DNA from 3 places in the Caballeronia sp. LZ062 genome. Region 3 is predicted to be linked to each of the others. Evidence: riboswitches for the same ligand, from Rfam matches in the RefSeq annotation. Region 3 holds a riboswitch; each other region holds the start of a gene.
The links. A riboswitch is a leader RNA that binds a small molecule or an ion and turns the genes downstream of it on or off. The one in region 3 is predicted to bind cobalamin.

Region 1: it holds a riboswitch for cobalamin, as region 3 does, so the genes downstream of both, cobG (precorrin-3B synthase) here and P9239_RS14875 (TonB-dependent receptor domain-containing protein) in region 3, are expected to answer to the same signal.
Region 2: it holds a riboswitch for cobalamin, as region 3 does, so the genes downstream of both, P9239_RS01790 (CbtB-domain containing protein) here and P9239_RS14875 (TonB-dependent receptor domain-containing protein) in region 3, are expected to answer to the same signal.

Annotation. Positions count from the first base shown of each region.
Region 1 covers NZ_JARTWB010000001.1:346,941-350,210, forward strand. The annotation lists gene cbiE (precorrin-6y C5,15-methyltransferase (decarboxylating) subunit CbiE) at 1-1,078, opposite strand, end outside; cobalamin riboswitch at 1,163-1,351, shown strand; gene cobG (precorrin-3B synthase) at 1,484-2,698, shown strand; gene P9239_RS01730 (precorrin-8X methylmutase) at 2,691-3,270, shown strand, end outside.
Region 2 covers NZ_JARTWB010000001.1:361,528-364,797, forward strand. The annotation lists gene P9239_RS01775 (cobyrinate a,c-diamide synthase) at 1-646, shown strand, start outside; gene P9239_RS01780 (DUF1289 domain-containing protein) at 643-873, shown strand; gene P9239_RS01785 (CbtA family protein) at 870-1,640, opposite strand; gene P9239_RS01790 (CbtB-domain containing protein) at 1,650-1,886, opposite strand; cobalamin riboswitch at 1,915-2,037, opposite strand; gene P9239_RS01795 (histidine phosphatase family protein) at 2,026-2,640, shown strand; gene P9239_RS01800 (DUF1428 domain-containing protein) at 2,712-3,083, shown strand; gene P9239_RS01805 (antibiotic biosynthesis monooxygenase) at 3,123-3,270, shown strand, end outside.
Region 3 covers NZ_JARTWB010000002.1:1,881,363-1,884,632, forward strand. The annotation lists gene P9239_RS14875 (TonB-dependent receptor domain-containing protein) at 1-1,619, opposite strand, end outside; cobalamin riboswitch at 1,704-1,999, opposite strand; gene P9239_RS14880 (ATPase) at 2,227-2,616, shown strand; gene P9239_RS14885 (cell division protein ZapA) at 2,613-2,927, shown strand; RNA gene ssrS (6S RNA) at 3,033-3,215, shown strand.

The sequences.
Region 1 (3,270 bases), on a different contig from region 3:
GCACGGCCTCGCTTTGCAGCGTGACTGCATTCGCGATCAGGCGCCCGCCTTGACGCAGCCGCGCCCAGCACGTATCGAGCACGCCCGGCGCGGTCACGCCGCCGCCGATGAACACCGCGTCGGGCGCGGACAGGCCGTCGAGCGCGGCCGGCGCTTCGCCTCTCACGAGCTTCAGCGCGGGCACGCCGAGCGCATCGCGGTTATGTTCGATCAGACGCTGCCGGCCCTCGTTCGCTTCTATTGCGATCGCGCGACACGAGACATGCGCGCGCATCCATTCAACGCCGATGGAACCGCTGCCCGCGCCGACATCCCATAGCAATTCGCCGGGCTGCGGCGCAAGACGCGCAAGTGTGACCGCGCGCACATCGCGCTTGGTGATCTGGCCGTCGTGCCGATATGCGTCGTCGGGCAAACCCGGCGTGAGCGGCGGACCGGCGTGGCCCGCGTGCGTGCGGCATTCGATGGCGACGAGATTGAGCGAGGCCACGAACGGCTCGCGCCAGTCGTCCGCGCGCTCGTCGATGCGACGCTCGTTCGCGCCGCCGAGACGCTCGAAGACGGTCATGCGGCTCGGGCCGAATCCATGCGCCGTCAGCAACGACGCGATGGTGGCGGGCGTCGCGCCATCCGCGCTCAGGACGAGCAGGCGTTCGCCGCGAAACACGTGCGCAAGCAGCGAGGCGACCGGCCGCCCGACGAGCGACACGCATCGCGCGTCCTGCAACGCCCACTGCAGGCGCGCGGCCGCGAGCGAGAGCGACGAAGGCGCGGGAATCACGCGCATCTCTTCGCTGGAAAGCTCACGTGCGAGCGTCGCGCCGACGCCGAAGCACATCGGGTCGCCGCTCGCGAGCACGCATACGGATATGCCGCGCGTGCGCTCGGCGAGCACGGCATCGAGAGAAAAGGGACTAGGCCACGGCACGCGACGCGCCCCGATGCGCGCGGGCAAGAGCGCAAGATGGCGCTCGCCGCCGTGTATCGCGCCGGCTTCCAGAAGCGCACGGCGCGCCGCGCGGCTCAGGCCATGCCAGCCGTCCTCGCCGATGCCTACCACGGTCAGCCAGCTCGACATGGCCCGTGTCCTCCTTGCGGTTCGCGACACGCTTCATGCGACGATTCCCTGCACGAAGCGTTCTGATGGTCGGTAAAAGCGGGCATAATACATCGGTAAGTCGGTGCCCAACGGTTCAATCCGCGGGCCTAACAGGGAACACAGCAAAACTGTGGCTGCCCCCGCAATTGTACGCAGCGAGTCCGCGCTCCACTGCCACTGGTTTCTACCGGGAAGGCCGGCGCGGACGCAGACCTGCCAGCCAAGAGACCTGCCGACTCACGCTTTCCACGCTTTGCACGCACTATTCGCGCGACGCCGACCGGGCGGGGTGTACCGGTCTTATCGCCCGAAGCGAGAATCGCACCGGTCACGCTTTTGAACGCTTCTTCTCCGACATCACGGCCATCGGCTTGTCCCGGCCTCATGCGCATCGTGCAAGCGCGCGACGGCGGCCTCGCGCGTCTGCGTCTCGCGGGCGGCGAACTCACCGCGCACGCGGCACATGCCGTCGCGCGCGCGGCCGTGCGCTGCGGCTCGGGCGTCATTGAACTCACGAATCGCGCGAACCTGCAGTTGCGCGGCATTCGCGACGATGCCCACGCGGAACTCGTGGATATCGCGCTCAACGCGGGCCTCGGTCCGCAAGCCGAAGGCGGCGACGACTTGCGCAACGTCATGCTGAGTCCGCTCGCGAGCGATGCCACGCGCCGCCTCGCCGCCGCCATTGTGAGCGCGATGCAGGGCGATGCGGCGCTGCACGCGTTGTCGCCGAAGTTCGCGCTGCAGCTCGACAACGGCGAACGCCTGGCGATGCTCGAACATCCGCACGATCTCTGGCTTTCAGCGTTCGACGGCGGCGCGCGCTACGCGTTCGGCCTCGCCGGTACGATGCCGCGTCACGAAGCCGACGCGCCCGCGCTCGGCAGCATCGCGCGCGAACATGTCGTGGGCTTCGTTGTCGCCGTGCTGCGCGCGTTTCTCGCGCTGGCGTCCAAGGACGAGCATCGCATGAGAGACTTGCTCGCGCGAATCGGCGTGACGCACTTTCTCACTGCGCTTTCATTCGATCCGCTCGACACTGCCTGGCGCCGCGCCCCGGCCGATGCCTTGCTGCGCTTCGGCGCGCATCCGATGCCCGAACGCGCGGACTGGTACGTGGGCGCGCAAGCGCAACTAGGACGCATCGACGCAACCACGCTCGATGCGCTCGCCGATCTCGCTTCGACTCACGCACAAGGCCGGTTTTTCGCGACTCCTTGGCAAGGTATCTTGATGCCCCACGTCGCGGCGCAAGACAAGGAACACGTGCTGGCCCGCCTGAACGCGCTCGGCCTCGTCACTGAGGCGAGCCATCCGCTTGCGCGGCTCATTGCGTGCGCTGGATCAGCCGGCTGCGTGAAAAGCCGCGCTGACACGAAGGCCGACGCATATCGTCTCGCCGCGCTGCTGCCCTTACACGGCGATGTGCATCTAAGCGGCTGCGAACGCTCGTGCGCCGCCGCGCATCCGGTCACAACGACGTTGCTCGCGGTATCGAATGCGCGCTATGACGTGCATGTCGATATGCGCCTCGTCGCACGAAATCTATCCATCGAAGAGGCGGCCGCGTGGCTCGCCCGGAGCCATGCCGATGCTTGACTATATCCGCGACGGCGCCGAGATCTATCGCCAGTCGTTCGCGACGATTCGCGCGGAAGCGAACTTGAGCGCCATTCCCCGCGACCTCGAAAAGCTCGCTGTGCGGCTCATTCATGCGTGCGGCATGGTCGACATCGTCGACGATCTGCGCTTCTCGCCCGGCGCAGGCGATGCGGGACGCATCGCGCTCGCAGCCGGCGCACCGATACTCTGCGATGCACGCATGGTCGCGCACGGCATCACGCAGGCGCGCCTTCCCGCTGATAACCGCATTGTCTGCACGCTCGGCGATCCGTCCGTGCCCGAGCGCGCCCGCGAAATGCAGAACACGCGCTCGGCGGCTGCACTGGAGCTATGGCGTCCGCATCTTGAAGGCGCCGTCGTCGCGATAGGCAACGCGCCGACCGCCCTCTTTCATCTGCTCGACATGCTCGATGCCGGCGCGCCGAAGCCCGCGCTCATTCTCGGCTTTCCGGTCGGCTTCATCGGCGCGGCGGAATCGAAAGCGATGCTCGCAGCCGACAGCCGCGGCGTGCCATTTGTCGCGTTGCAGGGACGGCGCGGCGGCAGCG
Region 2 (3,270 bases), on a different contig from region 3:
CGTTCACTTCGAGGACGCCGCGCTTGAAGCGCCGCCGCGCCTGCTCGAAGGCCTGCATATCGCAATGGCGCGAGACGCGGCCTTCTCGTTCGTCTATCCGGCTAATGTGGACTTGCTGATCGCAATGGGCGCACACGTCACATCATTTTCGCCGCTAGCCGATGAACCCGCGCCCGACGACGCCGATGCGCTGTATCTTCCCGGCGGCTATCCGGAACTGCATGCGGCCACGCTCGTGTCGAACATGCGCACGCGCGCATCGATCGAAGCGCATGTGGCGCGTCAACGGGCTGTCGTCGCGGAATGCGGCGGCATGTTGTATCTGCTCGACACGCTGACGGATATTCAGGCCACGAAGCACGCGATGCTCGGCCTACTGCCTGGCCACGCCGTCATGCAACGCCGCCTCGCGCGTCTTGCCATGCAGCGGCTCGATACGAAGCACGGCGCACTCACCGGCCATACGTTTCATTACTCCACGCTCGATACACCCATGCAGCCGCATCTGACTTCGAAACATGCAACGACGGGCGCTGAGGGCGAAGGCCTTTATCGCCACGGCCCGATCACAGCCACTTATATGCACGCCTATTGGCCATCGAATCCCGCCGCTGCCGCTGCGTTCTTCCGCTGCGAATCGCTATGACGGTCATCGACCTTTCCTTCACTATTCAGCGTGCGAAATCGCAAGAGCCCGTCGGTTCACCGTGCACCGGCGTATGCAAGATCGACCCCGCGCACGGTCTGTGCGCGGGATGCTTCAGGAGCCGGGAAGAAATCAAGTCGTTCCGGTCGATGGACGATGCCGCGAAGCTCGCGCTATTGGACGTTTTGCCCGGACGGCAAGCGGCACTGTCGCAAGGGAACGCTTAAGCCGTCGCCATGCTCCGCAACGCGGGCCGTTCAAGTTCGCGTGCGGCGAGCGCACCGAAGAGAAGCCCGAGCGTCGTCCAGATGACGACCTGAATGCCGATGGCTGCCACGCGGAAATCCCACAACAGCGACGCGGCGAAACCCGCCGGCACTTCGTCGACGCGCGGCAGCGCGAACTGCACGAGCAGCATCGACGCGATATAGAAAGCGCCCGCGATCATCGTCGCATTCCACTCGCCGCGACGCGCGCGCAAACGCCTTTGCAGCATGACGGCCACTACTGCTGCCGCGATGGACAGTGCCAACATGCCGAAGAACAATGCCGTGCGCGGACCGATAGTCGCCGCGTTGCCGACCGAAGGCGGATTTGGCGGATACTTTAGGAAAGGCACGACTGCAACGCTCAAGAAGCCGAACATCGCGAGCAATGCCGATGTGCCACGCGCGCGCAAGGCGCCGAACCGGCCATAAGCAAAAGCGAATACGAGCGAGAAGATGCCGCCCAGTGCCGTACCGAATACCGCCACAGCCGTGAAGAGGCCGAGGCCTGACTGCGTATCACGGCTCACGAGTTCTTCGTCGCTGTCGTGTGCGTGTGAATGCACTGCGCCTTCGTGATGCTCGTGCTCATGCCCCTGCGCGTGGCCCTCTTCGAAAGCGATCGCACGTGCGACGAACGGCTCACCGATCACCTTGGCAAAGCCGAAGCCGAGCAGGCCCGCGACGAAGCCCGCGATCATGCCGCGTATCAACAAACTGCGGATCATGGCGCGTCCTTAGTGGCAGGGAAAGCCGAGCAAGTGCCGGCCGTCATGCACGAATTCGTGAACGACCATGCCGGAAAAGATGGACGTCGCGCCTTGCTCCGCGCCGACGAAATAAATGGCGATCAACAAAATCAGGCCGATGAACACGGCCCAAGGCAAGACTTCACGCACCGGAATAGGTACGGGTGCATCCAGGGCGGGCGAAACTGAGGCGGCGGCATGCACCGGCGCGTGAGCGACAATCATGATTTTCTCCAGGGAAAAGCGCGTCCCGATAGACGAAAGAGTTTGCAGCGGGGTCTGACTCGCGGACCGTCTTGACGACGAACCCGCTCACAGTGGCGCGACCGTGCCGGGTTTGCACCGGCTTCCTCGCACTGCAAGCTTGCCATTCTATGACGATTGCGGGCAAAGTAAAGCAACGATGCTCCTACTGCCTCATTCATTGAACGCCATTTTTCTCTGCCACGCTGCCACTCACGCTATGAAAGCCGCTCGTTTTCCGACGGGTGACGGGTTGCCCGCACGCGATGACCGTGCGGCGCTCAAGCAACGCTTCGAGAGCTTCGATGGCCGCGTAATAACGAGTCCCGCAGCGGCTGCACGCGCAACCGCCGCGTGGATTACGGAGACGTTCGCCATCAACGACACGTTTCGCGATCTGGACTACGGCCACTGGCGTGGCCATTCGATCCGTGCGGTCACAGAGCGAGATGGAGAAGGCGTGGCCGCATGGTTATCGAATCCCGAAGCGCGCCCTCACGGCGGCGAGAGCATCGCAATGCTTCGTGAGCGCGTCTCAACGGCGCTTTCCGGCCTCGTCCGCGACAATGCGTCTGAGGAGCGGTGCCTGATCGTTACACATGCCATCGTCATGAAAGCCGTGTTGACGCATGTGCAACAGAAGCCGCTCGAATCAATCTTCGCGATGGACTTCGCGCCGCTGTCATCCATATCGCTGGACTATGACCGGACGCGCCGCATCTGGAGCGCGTCCTGAACTTCGTCGCGCGGCGCCAACTCCAACCTAATCGACGGCATGGCGCTGTCGATTCGCTCAAGGAGACTCACATGGCGCACTATGTGGATGGTTTCGTTGTACCGGTGCCCGCGGCAAAGGTAGATGCCTACCGTGTCATGGCTGAGCAGGCGGGCAAGATATGGCTCGAACACGGTGCACTGCAATTCGTCGAGAGCATTGCCGAGGACGTCAACCCGGGAAAACTCACTTCATTCCCGCAAAGCGTGCAACTGAAAGAAGACGAAACAGTGGCGTTCTCGTGGATACTCTATGAATCGCGCGAGCAACGCGACGCGGTCAACGCCAAAGTCATGAATGACCCGCGCCTGAAGGCCATGATGGAAAACGGCGAGCCGCCGTTCGATGCGAAGCGGATGTTCTTCGGCGGCTTTGCGACCATCGTGGAACTGGCGCGCGCCTAAGCATTGGTTTGTTCGGTCACCACGAAGGAAAACATCGACATGTACATCGCCATGAATCGCTTCAAGATCGTGCCGGGCGCGGAAGCCGACTTCGAGCGCCTATGGACGAGCCGCGACACGCATCTGAAGGACGTGCCGGGCTTCGTCGAATTTCATTTGCTCAAGGGTCCGGCGAAGGACGACCACG
Region 3 (3,270 bases):
GCGCGACGCGTGAGGTCTTCGTGATTCGTCTCGTCGACGGGATTCTGGAACGTCACGCTCGCGCGCACGTCGGTTGCGCCAACGTGCCCGGCCCACGATCCCTCGACGCCCTGCACCTTCGCACGCCCGACGTTCTGCGCGATATAGAAGCCGCTGCCGTCGTTCACGTAGTCGATCAGATTCGAATAGCGCGTCTCGAACGCGGTCACGCGCACCACGCCGATCTTCTCCGATGCGTACTGCAACGCGGCCTCGGCCGAATGGCTGCGCTCCGGCTGTATCGACGCATTGCCGCTCAACGGATAGTAGAGATCGTCGAAGCTCGGCGCGCGAAACGACGCCGCGTAGCTCGCGCTTGCGCGCCAGTGCGCGTCGAGGTTGTACGCGTAGCCCAGATAGTAGCTGTTCGCGCCGCCGAAGTCGGAATACTGGTCGCGGCGCACGTTGGCCTGCACTTCGCTCGGGCCGAAGCGTCCCACGTAGCCCGCGAACACCGAGTTCACATGCCGGTCCGGCGCGCTCAACTGGTCCGAATCGAGCGACTGGTCGAGATGCTCGTAGCCGAACACCAACTTGTGCGCGTCCGTGAGCCGGAAGTCGTTCTGCCACAGATACTGATGATTCTCTGAGTTGAAGCGGCTCGTGTAGACGCCGTTCTGCTCGATGTTCGCGCGGTCCTGTCCCTGCGCGATGGTGAAGTGCGTCGTCCAGTTGTCGGTCAGCTTGCCGTTTGCGAACACCGACGCGGACCGCACGCGATCATGCGATTCGTTGAGATCGGTCGGGACGCCGTAGGGATCGTCGAAACTGTTGACGCCGTTCGATTGCAGAAAGCGCACGCCCGCGTCCCACGTGTCGCTGAACTTGTGGCGCAGCGTCGCGGCGACGCTTTCATTCAGATAACCGTTCGCGTTCGGATTCGCGGCAGGCGCGAGCGCGGGATCGATCGACGAGAAGCCGTCGGTCTTTTCGCGGGACACGCTCAGGCTGAACGTGGTGCGGCCGTCGGCATCGAGCGCGCCATCCACGCCCGCCGATTGCCGCTGCGTGTGATAGCTGCCGTACTCGGCTTCGAAATGAAAGCGCGGCCGATGCGGCTCGCCCTCCTTCGTGAAGATCTGCACGACGCCGCCGATCGCGTTCGATCCATACAGCGCCGACACGTTGCCGTTGACCACTTCGACGCGACCGGTCTGATCGAGCATCAGTTGGGACAACTGCGCCGCGCCGAGCGAGACCGATTCGACACGCACGCCGTCGATGAGCACGAGCGATTGCGTCGACGACGCGCCGCGTATGAAGACGCCCGATGTCGCGCCCGGCCCGCCGTTGCGCGTGATCTGCACGCCCGGTGCGAGCGCAATGAGCCCGAGCGCATCGTCCGCGTTGCTGTCGGCGATGTCCTGCGCGTCGAAGAGCGTCGCTTGCGGGATGGAATCGGCGAGCGGTTGCGCGCTGCGCGTCGCGGTGACGACGACGGGCGCGAGTGTCTGCGACGGCGGATCGGACAAGCCGGGCGCGGAATCGGCGTGCGCGGCCTGAGCAAGCGGCACACTCGCAGCGGCGCACACGACGACACGCGCGGCGCGACGAATGAGGCCGGACGAAGGCAAGACCATGTGTGGAGCGTTCCCGTTGGAGACTGGCGCGTGCCCCGCTCCCCGCGAGGTCTGTGCGCGACGCACGCGCCGGCTTGCAGGGCATCGGCGCGCTGGACGATTGGCCGGTATCCGGGCTGGCGACGCATCGTCCCGCCTTCCCGCGCTTAAAAGCACAGTGGCACCGACACGCTTCTTGCAGTCTCGCTCGTGTAGTGGACAAGTCCGGAGCTGTGATGAGAAACGCGCGAGGGACGACTTGCAACTTGCGTTGCGGTCGCTTACCGTTGCGGGGGCAGCACAGGTTGGCGCGTGCCGCTCGTGCGAGACAGCGCTTCCTGTTTCCCGTTTGACTGCGCCGCAAGAGAGGCGGCGCGAGCACCAAAAGTGCGGCAAGTGTAGGAGCGCGCATGAGGGCCGTCAAGAACGCGCGCCCGCTCATCGCGAAGGTTGAACGACGACCTTGCGCCGTCCGTCGCGTATGCGGATACGTCGAGCGCGGGCCATTCCACACATGAATACAGGGCGATGCGCGCAAGATCGCGTGTTGTTACGTCTCGAAACGAGACAATTATCGGAAGCTCCGTTGAACCGCGCTAAAATGCCAGGTCTTTAGAGGACGCAGCACATGCTCAACGAACTCGAATCACTGTCAGGAAACATCGGCCGGCTGATCAAGATCAGCGAGCGCCACAATCAGGCGCGTCTCGCGCTCGAAGCACAAATCGAACAACTGCGCGCCGATTTCGCGAATGTTCAGGCCGAACTCGTGCAGGTTCGCAACGAGCGCGACGCGCTGCAAGGCGAACGCGATTCGCTGTCCGCGAAAATCGACGACGCGCAAGTGCGCCTGAACGCGATCCTCGAAAAGCTGCCGCGCGCGAAAGCGCATCATGCCGAGAGTGAAAATCAGCTCGATCTTCTCAACGCCGAAGCTGGCGCATCGCGCGAAGCGCAGCACGAACATGCGCACGCGGAAGAAGTGCACGGCGAGCATCATCAAGGAGAGAAGGCATGACGACCACGCAGATCGAAGTATCCATTCTTGGCCAGCAGTATCGCCTCGCGTGCTCGCCGGAAACCGAAGCCGCGCTGCGCGAAGCCGTAGCCCGCGTGGATGCCGAGATGAACAAGGTGCGCAACGCCAGCAGCGTGCGCGGTACCGACCGCATCGCAGTCATGGCCGCGCTTTCGCTGGCGTCCGAATTGCTGAAACTGCAGGAAAGCGTGCGTCACGGCGAAGCATTCCCCGCGGAAGAAATCCGCCGCACGATGCACTCCATGAACGAGCAGCTTGGCGCTGTCATTGCGCAATATGAAGCGCACTGAGCGCCATGCGCTGATCTAATCAGCGTTGCGGTGTCAATCAAAAAAAGATACCGCGAGAAACGCAGGCAAGGGGCTGCAAGGACCAAACGTTTGGTGTACAGTGAGGTCTCCCTGCCTGGTACGCCAAGGTCATATATTCCTTGAACCAATGCTACATTGGCACGGTTGCGGAACGTTGCAGCACGGGCGCGCGCGTCACTCTGTCTGATGTACCCGAAGTGTTGCTTACCGCGACCAATCTTGAACCCAGGTTCAGGATGCCGGCCTAGCGGCTGTGGCGGGGACCTTATTCCTCGAAGCATGAACGGCATCGGTTTTTACCGGTGCCGTTTTTGTTTGCATC